3 regions of the Escherichia sp. B1147 genome follow, and region 1 is predicted to be linked to each of the others. Evidence: predicted binding sites of a transcription regulator. Region 1 holds the regulator's gene; each other region holds the start of a gene.
What was found. The regulator CRP, encoded in region 1, controls carbon source genes, mostly activating them, when cyclic AMP is high. The targets are predictions, from matches to a motif close to ATGTGANNNNNNTCACAT.

Region 1 (5,869 bases):
GTTAAATCTGCAAGCAGCCGAGGTGGAAGGCGACAGTTTTCACCGCTACACCCGCCCGGAAATGGATATGGCGATCCGCAAGGCGCGCGATGCCGGGCGGCATATCAGCTACTTCGGCCCCGAAGCCAACGACTTCGGCCTGCTGGAACAAACCTTTATTGAATACGGCCAGAGCGGCAAAGGGAAATCACGCAAATACCTGCATACCTACGACGAAGCCGTACCGTGGAATCAGGTGCCAGGCACATTCACCCCGTGGCAGGCGCTACCGGAACCCACCGATGTGCTGTTTTATGAAGGTTTGCACGGCGGCGTGGTCACACCACAACATAACGTCGCGCAGCATGTGGATTTACTGGTAGGCGTAGTGCCTATCGTTAACCTGGAGTGGATTCAAAAGCTTATCCGTGACACCGGCGAGCGCGGACACTCACGAGAAGCGGTGATGGACTCGGTTGTACGTTCAATGGAAGACTATATCAACTACATCACGCCGCAGTTTTCCCGCACCCATCTTAACTTCCAGCGCGTCCCCACCGTCGACACTTCAAACCCCTTCGCCGCAAAAGGCATTCCATCGCTGGATGAAAGCTTTGTGGTGATTCATTTTCGTAATCTGGAGGGGATCGATTTCCCCTGGCTGCTGGCGATGTTGCAAGGTTCGTTCATTTCCCACATCAATACATTAGTGGTGCCGGGAGGCAAAATGGGTCTGGCAATGGAGTTAATTATGCTGCCGCTGGTGCAACGACTGATGGAAGGGAAGAAAATCGAGTAACTTCACCAATAAGCCGGATAAAATACTATCCGGCATCACAACGGGGTAGTTAAATCACGCAGCAACCACTTCATAAGAGTGGGTAATATTCACCGCTTTTTCCAGCATCAGCGCCACTGAACAATATTTCTCAGCAGAGAGATCCACCGCACGCGCAACCGCTGCATCCTTCAAGTCGCGACCGGTGACGATAAAATGCAAATTGATATGGGTAAACAGGCGCGGTGCCTCTTCGCGGCGTTCAGAGGTCAGTTTTACTTCACAATCGACCACATCCTGACGCCCCTTCTGCAGGATAGAAACCACATCAATGGCGCTACAGCCACCCGCCGCCATCAGCACCATTTCCATCGGGCTTGGCGCTTTATCGCCAGAGTTACCATCCATTAAAATCTGGTGACCAGAGGCGGATTCGCCCAGAAAAGTTAACCCTTCAACCCACTTTACACGCGCTTGCATAATCGAAACTCCATTGCGTCAGTTTTCCTGACAGAGTACGCGTACTGACCAAATCGCGCAACGGAAGGCGACCTGGGTCATGCTGAAGCGAGACACCAGGAGACACAAAGCGAAAGCTATGCTAAAACAGTCGGGATGCTACAGTAATACATTGATGTACTGCATGTATGTAAAGGACGTCACATTACCGTGCAGTTCAGTTGATAGCCCCTTCCCAGGTAGCGGGAAGCACATTTCGGCAATCCAGAGACAGCGGCGTTTTCTGGCTCTGGAGAAAGCTTATAACAGAGGATAACCGCGCATGGTGCTTGGCAAACCGCAAACAGACCCGACTCTCGAATGGTTCTTGTCTCATTGCCACATTCATAAGTACCCATCCAAGAGCACGCTTATTCACCAGGGTGAAAAAGCGGAAACGCTGTACTACATCGTTAAAGGCTCTGTGGCAGTGCTGATCAAAGACGAGGAGGGTAAAGAAATGATCCTCTCCTATCTGAATCAGGGTGATTTTATTGGCGAATTGGGCCTGTTTGAAGAAGGCCAGGAACGTAGCGCATGGGTACGTGCAAAAACCGCCTGTGAAGTAGCTGAAATTTCCTACAAAAAATTTCGTCAATTAATTCAGGTGAACCCGGATATTCTGATGCGTCTCTCCGCGCAAATGGCGCGTCGTCTGCAAGTCACTTCAGAGAAAGTCGGAAACCTTGCGTTCCTCGACGTTACAGGTCGCATCGCGCAGACGCTGCTGAATCTGGCGAAACAACCCGATGCAATGACTCACCCGGACGGTATGCAAATTAAAATTACCCGTCAGGAAATTGGTCAAATTGTCGGCTGTTCTCGTGAAACCGTAGGGCGCATTCTGAAGATGCTGGAAGATCAGAACCTGATCTCCGCACACGGTAAAACCATCGTCGTTTACGGCACTCGTTAATCCCGTCGGAGTGGCGCGTTACCTGGTAGCGCGCCATTTTGTTTAAACCGATGTGGCGCAGACTGATTTATCATCCTGATATCAACTATGCACTACGACAAACTCTGGTGCTATGTTTGCCCGTGGCCGTTGGTCTGTTGTTTGGCGAATTAAGACTCGGCCTGCTGTTTTCACTCGTCCCTGCCTGTTGCAACATTGCGGGGCTTGATACCCCCCATAAACGTTTTTTCAAACGCCTGATTATTGGCGCGTCGCTGTTTGCTACCTGTAGCTTACTGACACAGCTGCTGTTGGAAAAAGATATCCCCCTGCCCTTTTTGCTGACCGGGTTAACGCTGGTACTTGGCGTCACTGCCGAGCTTGGGCCATTGCACGCAAAATTGCTTCCCGCATCGTTACTCGCCGCCATTTTTACACTCAGTCTGGCGGGATATATGCCGGTCTGGGAACCGTTGCTCATCTACGCGTTAGGCACGCTCTGGTACGGACTGTTTAACTGGTTCTGGTTCTGGCTCTGGCGCGAACAGCCCCTACGCGAGTCACTTAGTCTGCTCTACCGTGAACTGGCTGATTACTGTGAAATCAAATACAGTCTGCTCACTCAGCATACCGATCCTGAAAAAGCACTCCCGCCACTGCTGGTACGCCAGCAAAAAGCGGTCGATTTGATTACCCAGTGCTATCAGCAAATGCACATGCTTTCCGCGCAAAATAATACCGATTACAAGCGGATGTTGCGCATTTTTCAGGAAGCACTGGATTTACAGGAACATATTTCGGTCAGTTTGCATCAACCTGAAGAGGTGCAAAAGCTGGTCGAGCGTAGCCATGCAGAAGAAGTTATCCGCTGGAATGCGCAAACCGTCGCCGCTCGCCTGCGCGTGCTGGCTGATGACATTCTTTACCATCGCCTGCCGACGCGTTTTACGATGGAAAAGCAAATTGGCGCACTGGAGAAAATCGCCCGCCAGCATCCGGATAACCCTGTGGGGCAATTCTGCTACTGGCACTTCAGCCGCATCGCTCGAGTGCTGCGTACCCAGAAACCGCTTTATGCCCGCGATCTGCTGGCGGATAAACAGCGACGAATGCCGTTACTTCCGGCGCTAAAAAGTTATCTTTCCCTGAAATCGCCAGCACTACGTAATGCCGGACGACTGAGCGTGATGTTAAGCGTTGCCAGTTTGATGGGGACCGCGCTGCATCTGCCGAAGTCGTATTGGATCCTGATGACGGTGTTGCTGGTGACACAGAATGGTTACGGCGCGACCCGTCTGAGGATTGTGAATCGCTCCGTGGGGACCGTGGTCGGGTTAATCATTGCGGGCGTGGCGCTGCACTTTAAAATTCCCGAAGGTTACACCCTGACGTTGATGCTGTTTACCACGCTCGCCAGCTATCTGATATTGCGCAAAAACTACGGCTGGGCGACAGTCGGCTTTACCATTACCGCGGTGTATACCCTGCAACTGTTGTGGCTAAACGGCGAGCAATACATCATTCCCCGTCTTATCGATACCATTATTGGTTGTTTGATTGCCTTCGGCGGCACGGTATGGCTGTGGCCGCAGTGGCAGAGTGGTTTATTGCGTAAAAACGCCCATGACGCCTTAGAAACCTACCAGGAAGCGATTCGTCTGATCCTGAGTAAAGATCCACAACCTACGCCACTGGCCTGGCAGCGAATGCGGGTAAATCAGGCACATAACACTCTGTATAACTCATTAAATCAGGCGATGCAGGAACCGGCGTTTAATAGCCATTATCTGGCAGACATGAAACTGTGGGTAACGCACAGTCAGTTTATTGTTGAACATATTAATGCCATGACCACGCTGGCGCGGGAGCACCGGGCATTGCCGCCGGAGCTGGCGCAGGAGTATTTGCAGTCTTGTGAAATCGCTATTCAACGCTGTCAGCAGCGGCTGGAGTATGACGAACCGGGTAGTTCTGGTGACGCCAATATCATAGACTCGCCAGAGATGCTGCCGCACGAAGGCGCGGCTGGTACCCTGGAACAGCATTTACAACGGGTTATTGGCCATCTGAATACGATGCACACCATTTCAGCGATGGCCTGGCGGCAGCGACCGCATCACGGGATTTGGTTGAATCGGAAGTTACGGGATTCGAAGGCGTAATATCATCATTGCCAGAAGCAAACCGTAGGTCGGATAAGGCGTTCACGCCGCATCCGACACCCTTTGCCTGATGCGACGCTTACCGCGTCTTATTTACGCCCCAACCACCTTCGCCACCGCGTTGGCAAAACGTTGCATCCCTTCATCAATATCCGCATCTTCCACCACCAGCGACGGTGCAAAACGCATCACATCCGGTCCGGCATTCAGCACCATTACGCCAGCCTCTGCGCCCGAATACAGGAAATCACGCGCCCGACCTTTGTACTGCGGCTTAAGCTCTGCGCCAATCAACAACCCCATACCGCGAATATCGCTAAACACATCAAACTGCTGATCTACCTTCTGCAAATGGTCAACAAAACGCTGGCGTTTCGCGTGAATGCCTTCCAGCACTTCAGGGGTATTGATGATATCAAACGCCGCGCCCGCTACTGCACAGGCCAGAGGATTACCGCCGTAGGTGGAACCGTGAGAACCAGGATGAAACGCAGAAGCAATTTCCGCCGTGGTCAGCATGGCGCTAATCGGGAAGCCGCCGCCTAACGCTTTCGCAGAGGTCAGAATATCCGGCGTCACACCGTAGTGCATGTAAGCAAACAAATCGCCTGTCCGCCCCATCCCGCACTGCACTTCATCAAACACCAATAATGCCTGATGTTGATCGCACAGCTCGCGCAAGCCCTGCAAAAACTCTGGCGTCGCAGCCGTCACGCCGCCCTCGCCCTGGATCGGCTCAACCACCACCGCACAGGTGTGATCATCCATCACCGCTTTCACTGCGTGGAGATCGTTAAAGGGAACGTGAATGATGTCTGCCGGTTTCGGCCCAAAGCCGTCGGAATATTTTGGCTGCCCACCCACCGAAACGGTAAACAGCGAGCGACCATGAAAAGCGTTATGGAAGGCAATAATTTTGGTTTTGAACGGGCTATGACGCACACAGGCGTAATGGCGTGCCAGTTTAAAGGCGGTTTCGTTAGCTTCCGTGCCGGAGTTCATAAACACCACGCGTTCGGCAAACGTCGCCTCAATCAGTTTGCGCCCAAGACGCAGCGCCGGTTCATTGGTGAAAACGTTACTGATATGCCACAGAGTTTCGCCCTGGGTTTTTAACGCGTTCACCAGCGCAGGATGGCAATGGCCCAACGCCGTAACTGCAATGCCACCCGCGAAATCGACATACTCCTTGCCTTGCTGATCCCAGATTCGGCTGCCCTGACCTTTTACCGGAATGAACTCTGCCGGTGCATAAATCGGCAGGATCACTTCATCGAAAGTCGCGCGTGTAATTGCTGTTTGTTCAATTGCCATCTCATGATCACCCTGTTACGCATAAATAAATGTGAAATTATAATCACAAAATATGCATAAAAAATCACTTAATAGCAATCAGAAATCAGCGATGCAGGAAATTAGCCAGCAGTTGATGTCCTTGTTCGCTAAGAATACTTTCTGGATGGAACTGCACACCTTCCAGATCCCACTGGCGATGGCGAATCCCCATAATCTCGCGGGTTTCGCTCCAGGCCGTCACTTCAAAGCACGCTGGTAATG
Region 2 (5,869 bases), on a different contig from region 1:
CCGGCTCGTGTACAACCGCGCTGGCATAATTTTTCCGTCGGGCATACTCTGGCGCAAACGGCACCGAGCGCGTTATTTTCGCGAATTGTCTCGGCAGCACCTTTAAAGTTACGAAAATAAATGGAGCGAATAAATTTTCCCGGATCGGTTTGTGCCGGACAAGCCTGACTACAGGGCGCGTCGTGACATAATAAACAGCGAGAGGCTTCTTTAATCGCCAGTAAAGGCGTAAAAGCCGGAGTGAGTTCATCCAGATAATTTTGTTGCGGCATGTGATCTTCCTTAATGCTATAGGTAATTAAGGCGAGCGTTTAGTAAATATATGTACTGATATGAAGGCTAAGCGTGCGGGGAAATTTAAACTGTGAAAAGATTCACAAATAGCTGCGGTTAAGAATGTGATATCCGCAGCTTATCAGGTGAAGTAATAATTATTCTCAATAATTAACTGGAGAGGGGGATATTAACGATAGAAAATAAGATAAATAATCATGCCAACAGATAAAAGTCCGAAACCGCTATACGCCACCATATAAGCAAAGAAGAGCCGCGGATTTTTTTCGCGCCAGACATACACCGGTTCCGGCGAATTTTTAACTCGTTTATCAATCGCGCCAGCACGCCAGCCTTTCCACGCTTCGCGAAAACAAAATACAGGGATCAGGAAAAAAACGGCAACGACAAAAAACTGCTGTACATCCATAACTACTTTCCTTGTTTCTTTTGTAATTCAAGTAACTGCTCGGGCGTGACGGCGGGATAGCCCTGCGCATCTTCCGGCACTTGATGCATTGCCGGAATAGGGACCAATGGACCTAAAAAGCGCGGCTCACGTTTAAAAATATAAAGGTCAGCCAGTGCGCCGAAACGGGCGGCAAATTCGCGAATACGTACCGACCACATATCTTTTGGTGATGGTACGGCATAACACTGGGCCTGAATACCCATATGTAAAGCAATAAATAATGCCCGCTCACAGTGAAAACGCTGGGTGATAATAATGAAATCGTTTGTATCGAACACTTTGCGCGTGCGTACGATGGAATCCAGCGTTCGGAATCCCGCGTAATCGAGAACAATATCAGAGGGGTCGACGCCGGCGGCTATTAAATCTTTGCGCATGGTCATCGGCTCGTTATAACTTTGCAACGCATTATCGCCGCTAAGTAATAGATAGTTCACCTTACCGCTGTTATATGCATTAATCGCCCCCTGAATACGGTAGCGGTAATACTGATTAATGACTCCGGTGCGATAATACTTTGCCGTGCCAAGCACCACACCGACCTGACGGTAGGGGAGATCCTGCAATTCGTCGTAGATATAAGGCGCGGTTTTCCAGCTCATCCAGCGATCGAGGCCGAGCACAGTTAACAGCAGCAAGCCGATCATGACTAACAGGCTGTAGAACACGCGCTTTAACATGCAGAAAACTCGATCTTGGGGAATTTCAATCAGGCTACTTTACCTGCGGGCTTTGCGCAAGAAACGGCAAACTGTTTGCCGGGATTTTCGACACCGGGATAAGTTGGCAAGCCTGATGCGACGCCTGGCGCGTCTTATCAGGCCTACAAAACATACCAGACCAGTAGGCCGGATAAGCGTAACGCATCCGGCATAAGGCTTAAGCGAGGAGAACGCGGTCGATGTTGTTACAACCGAGGGCTTTCAGTGTTGCTGAGGTTGCATCCCATTGAATCAACGGTGCGTCGGCTTTTTCTGCCAGAATCGCGCGCTGAATATCCGGGTAATCATAACCTTTGAGATTCAACAGAATTAACGCGGCCTGTAACGGTGGCAGCGTAGGGTTGAACGCCGCGTTTTCAGCATAACTACCACTGAAAATACGGCCATCTTTACATTCCAGCGCCACTCCGCTGGGAGACTTGCTATAAGGCATGTGTGAACGGTTCGCCGCGGCAATCGCTGCCTGAGAAAGTGCATCGCCAGTTAACGTAAAGCCGTGATCCTGCTCGTCCATCAGCAGCGTTTTAATCTCCAGATCTTTTGGTCCAAAGGCATCCGGCAGATAGTCACGCAGTGCGTGCGCTTCGCGACCTGGTAGATGAATACGCAGATCCAGACCGCTGTTCAGTTCATTCATAAACTGACGGCAGTGACCACAAGGGGTGTAGTTAACGGTAATGGCCGCGAGAACTTTCTCACCGCTTAACCAGGCGTGGCTGATTGCACTTTGTTCGGCATGAACGGTTTGCTGCATTGTTGCACCAATAAATTCCATATTGGCACCGAAATACCATGTACCACTCACGCCGCGTGCAATAGCGCCAACGTTAAAATTTGACAATGGCGTACGCGCACAGGCCGCAGCCAGCGGTAGCAGTGCGAAAGCCAGCGCGTCTTCGTCCAGCCCTGTTGCGCTCTTAAGCGAAGAGACTTGCTCCCCGGTCAACAAAGCGGGGAAGTACTTGTCTGCCAGAATAGGTTCCAGCGCAGATTGCAAGTTATCCGCAAGTTGGGCAAAAGCAGTTTGAAAACGTGGATGCATGGCGTTGCCTCATAATCATGTAATGGGATAACAGTTTACGAACCTGTCATGGCTTTATATGTGATCTGAATCTCATTAATTATGCAACTCGTGAAACTTACATCGAAAATGCGCGACGCATCGCAAATTTTAGCGCATTACTGCCAGGATAATCGGGAAAAGAAACGGTGCAAGCAGCGAGGTAATAATCCCGCATAGCACCAACGCCAGCGAACTAAATGCGCCTTCCTGATAATCCAGTTCGGCACAGCGTGCCGTACCGAGGGCGTGAGAAGCCGTCCCCATCGCCAGACCGCGCGCCGCTTTAGTACGAATACGCATCGCATTAAGCAACGTATGACCAAAGACCGCGCCGAGGATCCCGACGAAAATGACACAAACTGCGCTAATTGCCGGAATACCGCCAATACTCCCGCCGACCGCCATCGCAATTGGCGTAGTGACCGATTTCGGTAAGATTGACGCAGCAATTTCCGGTGAAGCCCCCATCAACAATGCCACGCAAGTCCCCGTGACCATCGCTACCACGCTGCCGACAAAACAGATGGTGATGATTGATTTCCAGCGGGCGCGGATCTGATGCAGCTGTTCATATAAAGGATAGGCCAGCGCGACGACTGCCGGTTGCAGCAGATCGTTTAACACTTCGCTGCCTTTAAAGTAGCTGTCGTAAGAGATACCGGTTAGCAAGAGAAAAGGAATGATCACCACCATTGCCACCAGTAACGGGTTAAGCAGTGGAAACTTATACCGCGCTGCCAGTTTGCGTGCGGCAAAAAAGACAATCAACGTTAGTGGTAATGACCACCAGATATTTGCCATCATTCTTCTGATCCTTTCTGACCTACGACTTTACGTTCACCGTGCACCAGGTGCGAGCTCCAGCTCACCACCAGAAAAACCACCAGCGTACTGACTGCACAGGAAACTACTACCGGGCCAAACTGCGCGCGTAGTAAATCAAAATATTGCATTACGCCTACGCCAATAGGCACAAACAATAGCGCCATATAGCGAATTAAAACGTAACACCCCGGATTGACCCACTTCGCCGGAAGAATTTGCAAGGCCAGCAGGACAAACAGGATTAACATCCCGATGATGCTGCCCGGAATGGTTACCGGTAGCAGGGATGCAATGAAAATGCCTGCATACAGGCAGGCATAAATCAGGACGAAAGCGCGTAAATATTGCCAGATAATGTTCAGTGTCTTACTCATAATCAACACCCCAGATGAGATGGATTCATCATACAATTAATTCGTAAAACGTGCTACCGATCACATTAAGAATTCATCGCTTATTTTTCGCGCCTGGGTATGACGATGTGAGTAGCGAACTCAGGCAAATCTGCTTTTTCGCAACAGCAAGTGTGTTTGCCATAGATCAAGCATAGAAAGGGATTGTAGCTTTGCAGTAATCTCATTCGGCAGACCTTTAATCCGCTGACCGGAGGCGCTAACATAGCGCCTCATTTTTTTGCGGGTGATGATATGCGTGTGTTACTGGCGCCAATGGAGGGGGTACTTGACTCTCTGGTGCGCGAATTGCTGACCGAAGTTAACGACTACGATCTGTGCATCACTGAGTTTGTTCGCGTGGTGGATCAACTGCTGCCGGTAAAAGTTTTTCATCGCATTTGCCCTGAGCTACAAAATGCCAGCCGTACTCCTTCAGGTACGCTGGTGCGCGTACAGTTGCTGGGGCAGTTCCCGCAATGGCTGGCAGAGAATGCCGCCCGTGCGGTGGAATTAGGTTCCTGGGGCGTGGATCTTAACTGCGGCTGCCCGTCGAAAACGGTTAACGGCAGCGGCGGTGGGGCAACATTGCTGAAAGATCCTGAACTCATCTACCAGGGCGCGAAAGCGATGCGCGAAGCCGTACCGGCGCATTTGCCCGTCAGCGTGAAAGTGCGTCTGGGCTGGGACAGTGGTGAGAAGAAATTTGAAATTGCCGATGCTGTTCAGCAAGCCGGAGCGACGGAACTGGTCGTGCATGGGCGGACAAAAGAACAGGGTTACCGTGCAGAGCATATCGACTGGCGGGCGATTGGCGAGATTCGCCAGCGGCTGAATATTCCGGTGATTGCCAATGGTGAAATCTGGGACTGGCAGAGTGCGCAACAATGCATGGCTATCAGCGGCTGCGACGCGGTGATGATTGGGCGCGGGGCGCTCAATATTCCCAACCTGAGTCGGGTGGTGAAATATAACGAACCGCGAATGCCGTGGCCGGAGGTCGTTGCATTGCTGCAAAAGTATACCCGTCTGGAGAAACAGGGAGATACCGGGTTATATCACGTCGCGCGGATTAAGCAGTGGTTGAGTTATTTACGTAAAGAATATGATGAAGCAACAGGATTATTTCAGCATGTGCGGGTGTTGAATAATTCCCCTGATATCGCAAAGGCTATTCAGGCAATTGATATCGATAAGCTGCGATAATAGTGGAATCGCAGCATATTAGAGACAATGAATCGCTTATTCAGCTTCATCGTATTGTTGCGCTCCTTTCATGTGCTAAGCCATATATCGCAACTGGCGCAAGGAGCGCGCAGGGGGCGGCCAATCGCCGCCGCCCCCTGCACCCCCAGGCTCTGGCGAACAAAATCGCCGCTGCGCGGTGCCCTCGGCTTATCCCTTACGGCTACCGGGTCGGGCGCGAGGTAACATCCCTGTAAGACGCGCCCTCAGCCCACATCCATGTGGGCTGCCCCGGCCTCCAGGGAACGCCTCGGCGATTTTGACGCCACCAACACCGGAGCTGTTTGTAAATCAAGTACACAAAACATCTAATACTATCCAGACTACCTATCTGCCATATCTGGTTTATCTGATATTCTAAAATATCATCTTAAATACGCCAGTCACCACCAGTAGCCCAATCAGGAAAATAATCAATACTGCCCAGAGTATAATTTTCATTGGCGTTCCTTTATTTGTGAGTGCTGAATAAGTATAGGTAAAAATGAAACCCTTTGCCGTTATCCATAAACGATTAAGATAAATCAGATGATATCATTCACTTGTTGTATATTTTTCTGGATGTGTCGTTTTATTTCCACTGATGTATTGCCACGCGAAACTAAAAAATATATCGCCACACGCGGTAATCTCCGCGCACCGTTTCTTACCTGATTATTCCCCATGAATCGTGATTCATTTAATGCAGCAAGCGTCTGTTTTCCGCTTTTAATTTTGTTGGCAGGATGTGCGCCTGTACACGAAACTCGTCAGGCGTTAAGCCTGCAAACGCCTGCCACGCAAGTGGACACAGCGTTACCTGCGGCATTGAAAAACGGTTGGCCAGACAGCCAGTGGTGGCTGGAATATCACGATAATCAACTCACTTCCTTAATTA
Region 3 (5,869 bases), on a different contig from region 1:
GTCGCACTGTTCAGCGATCGCTTTAGCCGTAGAAGCTGTTTCTGCACCTGCAGCAATCACGTCAGCAATAGCTTCTGGGTTACGGTCAGCAACCACCAGCGAGTAACCTGCTTTCAGAAGGTTTTTACTCATTGGTTTACCCATAATCCCCAGGCCAATAAAACCAACTTTCATAGTCATATCAATCATCTCTCTTGTTGCGGTGGTGGTTATTTTTTAAAGGTATCGGCCAGTTTCTGGGTGGCAGAGCGGAACACGCCGAGATCGCTACCAACGGCCACAAACGTAGCGCCCCATTCCAGATAACGACGCGCATCGGCTTCGACCGGTGCGAGGATACCGCTGGGTTTGCCGTGCGCTTTGGCACGGTTAAAAATATGCTGAATCGCTTTTTGTACATCCGGGTGCGAGGCATTGCCGAGATGGCCTAATGCCGCAGCCAGATCGCTGGGGCCGACGAAGATGCCGTCTACGCCTTCGGTAGCGGCAATGGCATCGACGTTATCTACGCCCTGCTGACTTTCAATCTGGACCAGAATCGTGATGTTCTTGTTCGACTGAGCGAAATAATCCGCCACGGTGCCAAACATATTGGCACGGTGAGAAACGGAGACGCCGCGAATACCTTCTGGTGGATAACGAGTAGATGCCACCGCCTGCACCGCTTCCTCTTCTGTTTCGACAAACGGGATCAGGAAGTTATAGAAACCGATATCCAGAAGACGCTTAATAATCACAGGCTCGTTGGTCGGCACTCGCACCACTGGCGCACTGGAGCTGCCTTTCAGGGCCATTAACTGCGGAATGAACGTGGAAATATCGTTTGGCGCATGTTCGCCATCCAGCACCAGCCAGTCAAACCCAGCCAAACCAAGAACTTCAGTGCTAATCGGGTTAGAGAGTGCTGACCAGCAACCAATTTGTACCTGTTTCGCGGCCAAAGCGGCTTTGAACTTATTGGGGAAAATATCGTTATTCATCGCTTATACCTTTGCTTATTTCTGCAATTCCATACGTTTAATGTCGCCAACCACGAAGAGGTAGCAGACCATCGCCATCAGCGCCGAACATCCCACGAAGACCAGTGCCGCATTGAAGGAGTGCAGTTCACTTACCAGGTAGCCAATCACCAGTGGAGTGACAATGGAGGCAACATTGCCAAAGACGTTAAATACGCCGCCGCAGAGGCCAACAATCTCTTTCGGCGCAGTGTCAGAAATCACCGGCCAGCCCAGCGCGCCAAATCCTTTGCCAAAGAAGGCCAGCGCCATCAGCATGACCACCAGCGTGGTGTTGTTGGTGTAGTTACATAAGATGATGGTGGAAGCCAGCAACATTCCGAGCACAATCGGTAACTTACGTGCCAGGGTCAGTGACAAACCGCGTTTGATCAGATAATCCGAGAAGACACCACCGAGCACGCCGCCAGCAAAACCACACAGTGCCGGAATCGAGGCGACCAGGCCCACTTTCAGAATCGACATGCCTTTTTCCTGTACCAGATAAATCGGGAACCAGGTAAGGAAGAACCAGGTGATGGTGTTGATAAAATATTGTCCGAAAAATACACCCAGCATCATGCGGCTGGAGAGCAATTGCTTGATGTAATGCAGTTTGGGACCGCTTGCCACCGCACTGCCCGGCTTTTTGTGGTCCATATCAACCACCGCGCCATTTTCCGAGATAAACTTCAGCTCTTCCGCTGACATGCGTGGATGGTCTGTCGGGTTATGAATCAACTTGATCCACAGCGCCGTCAGCACAAAACCAATCACCCCCATAACGGTAAAGACATGCTCCCAGCCCCAGGCGAACGTCAGCCAGCCAAGCAGCGGCGAAAAGAGCGCCAGCGAGAAATATTGCGCCGAGTTAAAGATGGCGGAGGCTGTGCCACGTTCTTTCGTCGGGAACCAGGCAGCGACAATACGGGCGTTTGCCGGGAATGACGGCGCTTCCGAGAACCCTAGCATAAAGCGCATAAAGAACATGGAGATCCCTGCCCAGGCCAGCGGAAACATATCGACAAAGCCTTGCAGGAAGGTGAACAGCGACCAGAAAAAGAGGCTGTATGTGTAAACTTTCTTCGAGCCAAACTTATCAAGCAGCCAGCCGCCGGGGATTTGCATCAGCAGGTAGGCCCAGCCAAAAGCGGAGAAGATGTACCCCATCGAAACCGCACTCAATTGCAACTCTTTTGCCACTTCAGTACCAGCAATCGACAGCGTTGCACGATCGGCGTAGTTAACGGCGGTAACAATAAAAATAATCAGTAATATTAAATAGCGGGTATGCACGCCTTTCTTTTTTTCGTCAACGGTGTCCAGAATCATTTTATTAACCTCGGGTACTTATGCTGATTTTTATTATTATGCGGAAGGTATTATTTATGAGTTTCATTTATGCCGTAATGACAATGAACTCGGGAATCAGTATAAGCAGCGCGAGAATAATAATCATTGTGCAAATGCTAATTTAATTAATTCAATTTAAATATTATTTTGAGCATATGCACATAAGGCTGCGCGCTAAAGCACAGATTTGCGCTTTGCCTTGCCGGGCGGCATTGCAATCCCTGAAATGATTGACATTGATCACATTTCTGCATTTAAACTCCTGACATTCTTATTTCACCCAATGAAGTCATTTATTTTTAAATGAGATTGAGTTCTCATTTTTATATCCCCCTGGCTGGAGAATATTGCACAATGGCCAACATCGAAATCAGACAAGAAACGCCGACTGCGTTTTATATAAAAGTACACAACACAGATAATGTGGCAATTATTGTTAATGATAATGGCCTGAAAGCAGGAACGCGTTTTCCGGACGGACTGGAATTAATTGAACATATTCCCCAGGGGCATAAAGTTGCATTGGTGGACATCCCTGCTGATGGTGAAATTATCCGTTATGGCGAAGTGATTGGTTACGCCGTGCGCGCGATCCCTCGCGGAAGCTGGATCGACGAATCAATGGTAGTACTGCCGGAAGCACCGCCGTTACATACTCTGCCCCTGGCAACCAAAGTCCCGGCCCCCTTACCGCCGCTGGAAGGTTATACCTTTGAAGGCTATCGCAATGCCGATGGCAGTGTGGGTACCAAAAACCTGCTCGGCATTACCACCAGCGTCCACTGTGTGGCAGGCGTGGTGGATTACGTAGTAAAAATCATTGAGCGCGACCTGCTACCGAGATACCCGAACGTCGATGGCGTAGTGGGGCTGAATCACCTGTACGGTTGTGGCGTGGCGATTAATGCACCGGCGGCTGTGGTGCCAATACGTACCATTCACAATATTTCGCTCAATCCGAATTTTGGCGGCGAGGTGATGGTGATTGGCCTGGGCTGTGAAAAGTTACAGCCTGAACGTTTACTGACTGGAACGGATGATGTGCAAGCTATTCCTGTAGAAAGCGCCAGCGTTGTCAGCTTGCAGGATGAAAAACATGTCGGCTTTCAATCAATGGTCGAGGATATTTTGCAGGTCGCCGAACGCCATCTAAAAAAACTGAATCAACGTCAGCGAGAAACCTGTCCGGCTTCAGAACTGGTTGTCGGCATGCAATGCGGCGGCAGCGATGCATTTTCTGGCGTAACGGCAAACCCGGCAGTTGGATATGCGTCGGATCTACTGGTGCGCTGCGGTGCAACGGTGATGTTCTCGGAAGTAACGGAAGTGCGTGACGCAATTCATCTGCTAACACCGCGCGCCGTTAACGAAGAGGTCGGCAAACGACTGCTGGAAGAAATGGAGTGGTACGATAACTATCTCAATATGGGGAAAACCGACCGTAGCGCCAACCCTTCTCCCGGCAATAAAAAAGGCGGTCTGGCAAATGTGGTGGAAAAAGCGCTCGGCTCCATTGCGAAATCAGGCAAAAGCGCAATTGTTGAAGTATTGTCACCCGGCCAACGCCCAACAAAACGTGGATTAATTTACGCCGCGACGCCAGCCAGCGATTTTGTCTGTGGCACGCAACAGGTGGCTTCAGGTATTACCGTGCAAGTGTTTACGACAGGGCGCGGAACGCCGTATGGCCTGATGGCGGTACCGGTCATTAAGATGGCGACGCGTACCGAACTGGCGAATCGCTGGTACGACTTAATGGATATCAACGCAGGCACTATTGCCACTGGCGAAGAGACGATTGAGGATGTGGGCTGGAAGCTGTTCCACTTTATTCTCGACGTCGCCAGCGGGAAGAAGAAGACATTCTCGGATCAGTGGGGGCTGCATAACCAGCTGGCGGTGTTTAACCCGGCACCGGTGACTTGATATACTCGTCATACTTCAAGTTGTACTATGCCCGATAACGCTTGTTTATCGGGCATAGTGAATCACAGCGAAGACGCGTGCTCCCCGACCAGAATCACTTCAACCCCAGCCTTTCGCAGCCCCTCCAGGCTATCCGCAGGAATGCCTTCATCGACAATGATCATGTCGATCCGCTGAGTATCAATGATCTTATGCAAGCTGGATCGATTAAACTTACTGGAATCAGTGACCACGATGATCCGCTCCGCAACTTCGCACATCCGACGATTTAAACGAGCTTCATCTTCATTATGCGTGCTGACGCCGCGCTCCAGATCAATAGCATCTACACCGAGAAACAGCATGTCGAAGTGGTAATTTTGCAGCGATTGTTCAGCCTGATCGCCGTAAAAAGATTGCGACTGGCGGCGCAGATGTCCGCCGGTCATCAGGAGTTCAACGCCTTCCGCTTCCAGCAAGGCATTGGCCACGTTCATACCGTTGGTCATTGCAATCACGTCGGTGTGCTTGCGCATCAGACGGGCAATCTCAAAGGTGGTGGTTCCGGAGTCGAGGATCACGCGATGCCCCGGCTGAATCAACTCAACGGCAGCTTTCGCAACGCTGCGTTTCATCGCCGTGTTGAGCGCACTTTTATCTTCCACCGATGGTTCGACTGACGGCGTCGTACTATCGCAGATCAATGCGCCACCATAGGCACGCACAGCGATCCCCTGTTTTTCAAGAAACGCCAGATCGTTGCGGATGGTCACAGTAGATACACCATATAATGCCGATAGATCATTAACTTGCACACTTCCTTGTTGGCGCAGGCGTTGAATGATCTGCTCTCGTCGCTCACTGGTGCCTGTCACTCGCTTCTCGCCTGAAGCGTCGGTATTACTCATAGTAAGTCCTTTCGTAAAACTTTCGTTTCATTTCGTTTTGCCTATTAACGCCTTTCTATTAAGCAAATGCAAGCCCACATTGCCCCCTGCCGCAAGCTACTCTCGCTCCAGAACCTTTCATTATGTTTCTTTTGTGAATCAGATCAGAAAACCATTATCTTTCGTTTTATTTTTATCTCACCATGCCGCAGTATCAATTGAAACAAAACGAAAGATTAAAGTTGCAGTAATCTGAACTGGAGAGGAAAGTGAAACATCTGACAGAAATGGTGAGACAGCACAAAGAGGGCAAAACAAATGGGATTTATGCCGTTTGTTCCGCGCATCCGCTGGTGCTGGAAGCCGCAATCCGCTACGCCTGCGCTAACCAAACGCCATTATTGATTGAAGCAACGTCCAATCAGGTGGACCAGTTCGGCGGTTATACCGGAATGACGCCCGCCGATTTTCGCGGCTTTGTTTGCCGGCTTGCCGACTCGTTGAATTTCCCGCAGGACGCGTTGATTCTGGGTGGCGACCATCTGGGGCCAAACCGCTGGCAAAACCTGCCTGCCGTTCAGGCGATGGCCAATGCTGATGATTTGATTAAAAGCTACGTCGCTGCGGGATTCAAAAAAATACATCTCGATTGCAGCATGTCCTGTCAGGACGATCCGGTTCCCTTAACCGATGGCATTGTTGCCGAACGCGCCACCCGCCTGGCGA

Region 2: cdd (cytidine deaminase) is a predicted target of CRP. The motif match lies at 2,568-2,585, and genes of this name have one in related genera.
Region 3: garD (galactarate dehydratase) is a predicted target of CRP. The motif match lies at 2,580-2,597, and genes of this name have one in related genera.

Annotation. Positions count from the first base shown of each region.
Region 1 covers NZ_LFHY01000008.1:13,457-19,325, forward strand. Annotated here, with positions in the region: gene A9180_RS07410 (phosphoribulokinase) at 1-778, shown strand, start outside; gene A9180_RS07415 (OsmC family protein) at 833-1,237, opposite strand; gene crp (cAMP-activated global transcriptional regulator CRP) at 1,539-2,171, shown strand; gene A9180_RS07430 (YccS/YhfK family putative transporter) at 2,222-4,312, shown strand; gene argD (bifunctional acetylornithine/succinyldiaminopimelate transaminase) at 4,406-5,626, opposite strand; gene pabA (aminodeoxychorismate synthase component 2) at 5,712-5,869, opposite strand, start outside.
Region 2 covers NZ_LFHY01000005.1:441,051-446,919, forward strand. Annotated here, with positions in the region: gene preT (NAD-dependent dihydropyrimidine dehydrogenase subunit PreT) at 1-272, opposite strand, end outside; gene A9180_RS05235 (DUF2542 family protein) at 464-703, opposite strand; gene sanA (outer membrane permeability protein SanA) at 706-1,425, opposite strand; gene cdd (cytidine deaminase) at 1,625-2,509, opposite strand; gene A9180_RS05250 (CidB/LrgB family autolysis modulator) at 2,639-3,334, opposite strand; gene A9180_RS05255 (CidA/LrgA family protein) at 3,331-3,729, opposite strand; gene dusC (tRNA dihydrouridine(16) synthase DusC) at 4,003-4,953, shown strand; gene yohP (small membrane protein YohP) at 5,350-5,433, opposite strand; gene mdtQ (multidrug resistance outer membrane protein MdtQ) at 5,656-5,869, shown strand, end outside.
Region 3 covers NZ_LFHY01000015.1:138,386-144,254, reverse strand. Annotated here, with positions in the region: gene garR (2-hydroxy-3-oxopropionate reductase) at 1-180, opposite strand, end outside; gene garL (2-dehydro-3-deoxyglucarate aldolase) at 210-980, opposite strand; gene garP (galactarate/glucarate/glycerate transporter GarP) at 996-2,330, opposite strand; gene garD (galactarate dehydratase) at 2,706-4,277, shown strand; gene agaR (aga operon transcriptional regulator AgaR) at 4,340-5,164, opposite strand; gene kbaZ (tagatose-bisphosphate aldolase subunit KbaZ) at 5,413-5,869, shown strand, end outside.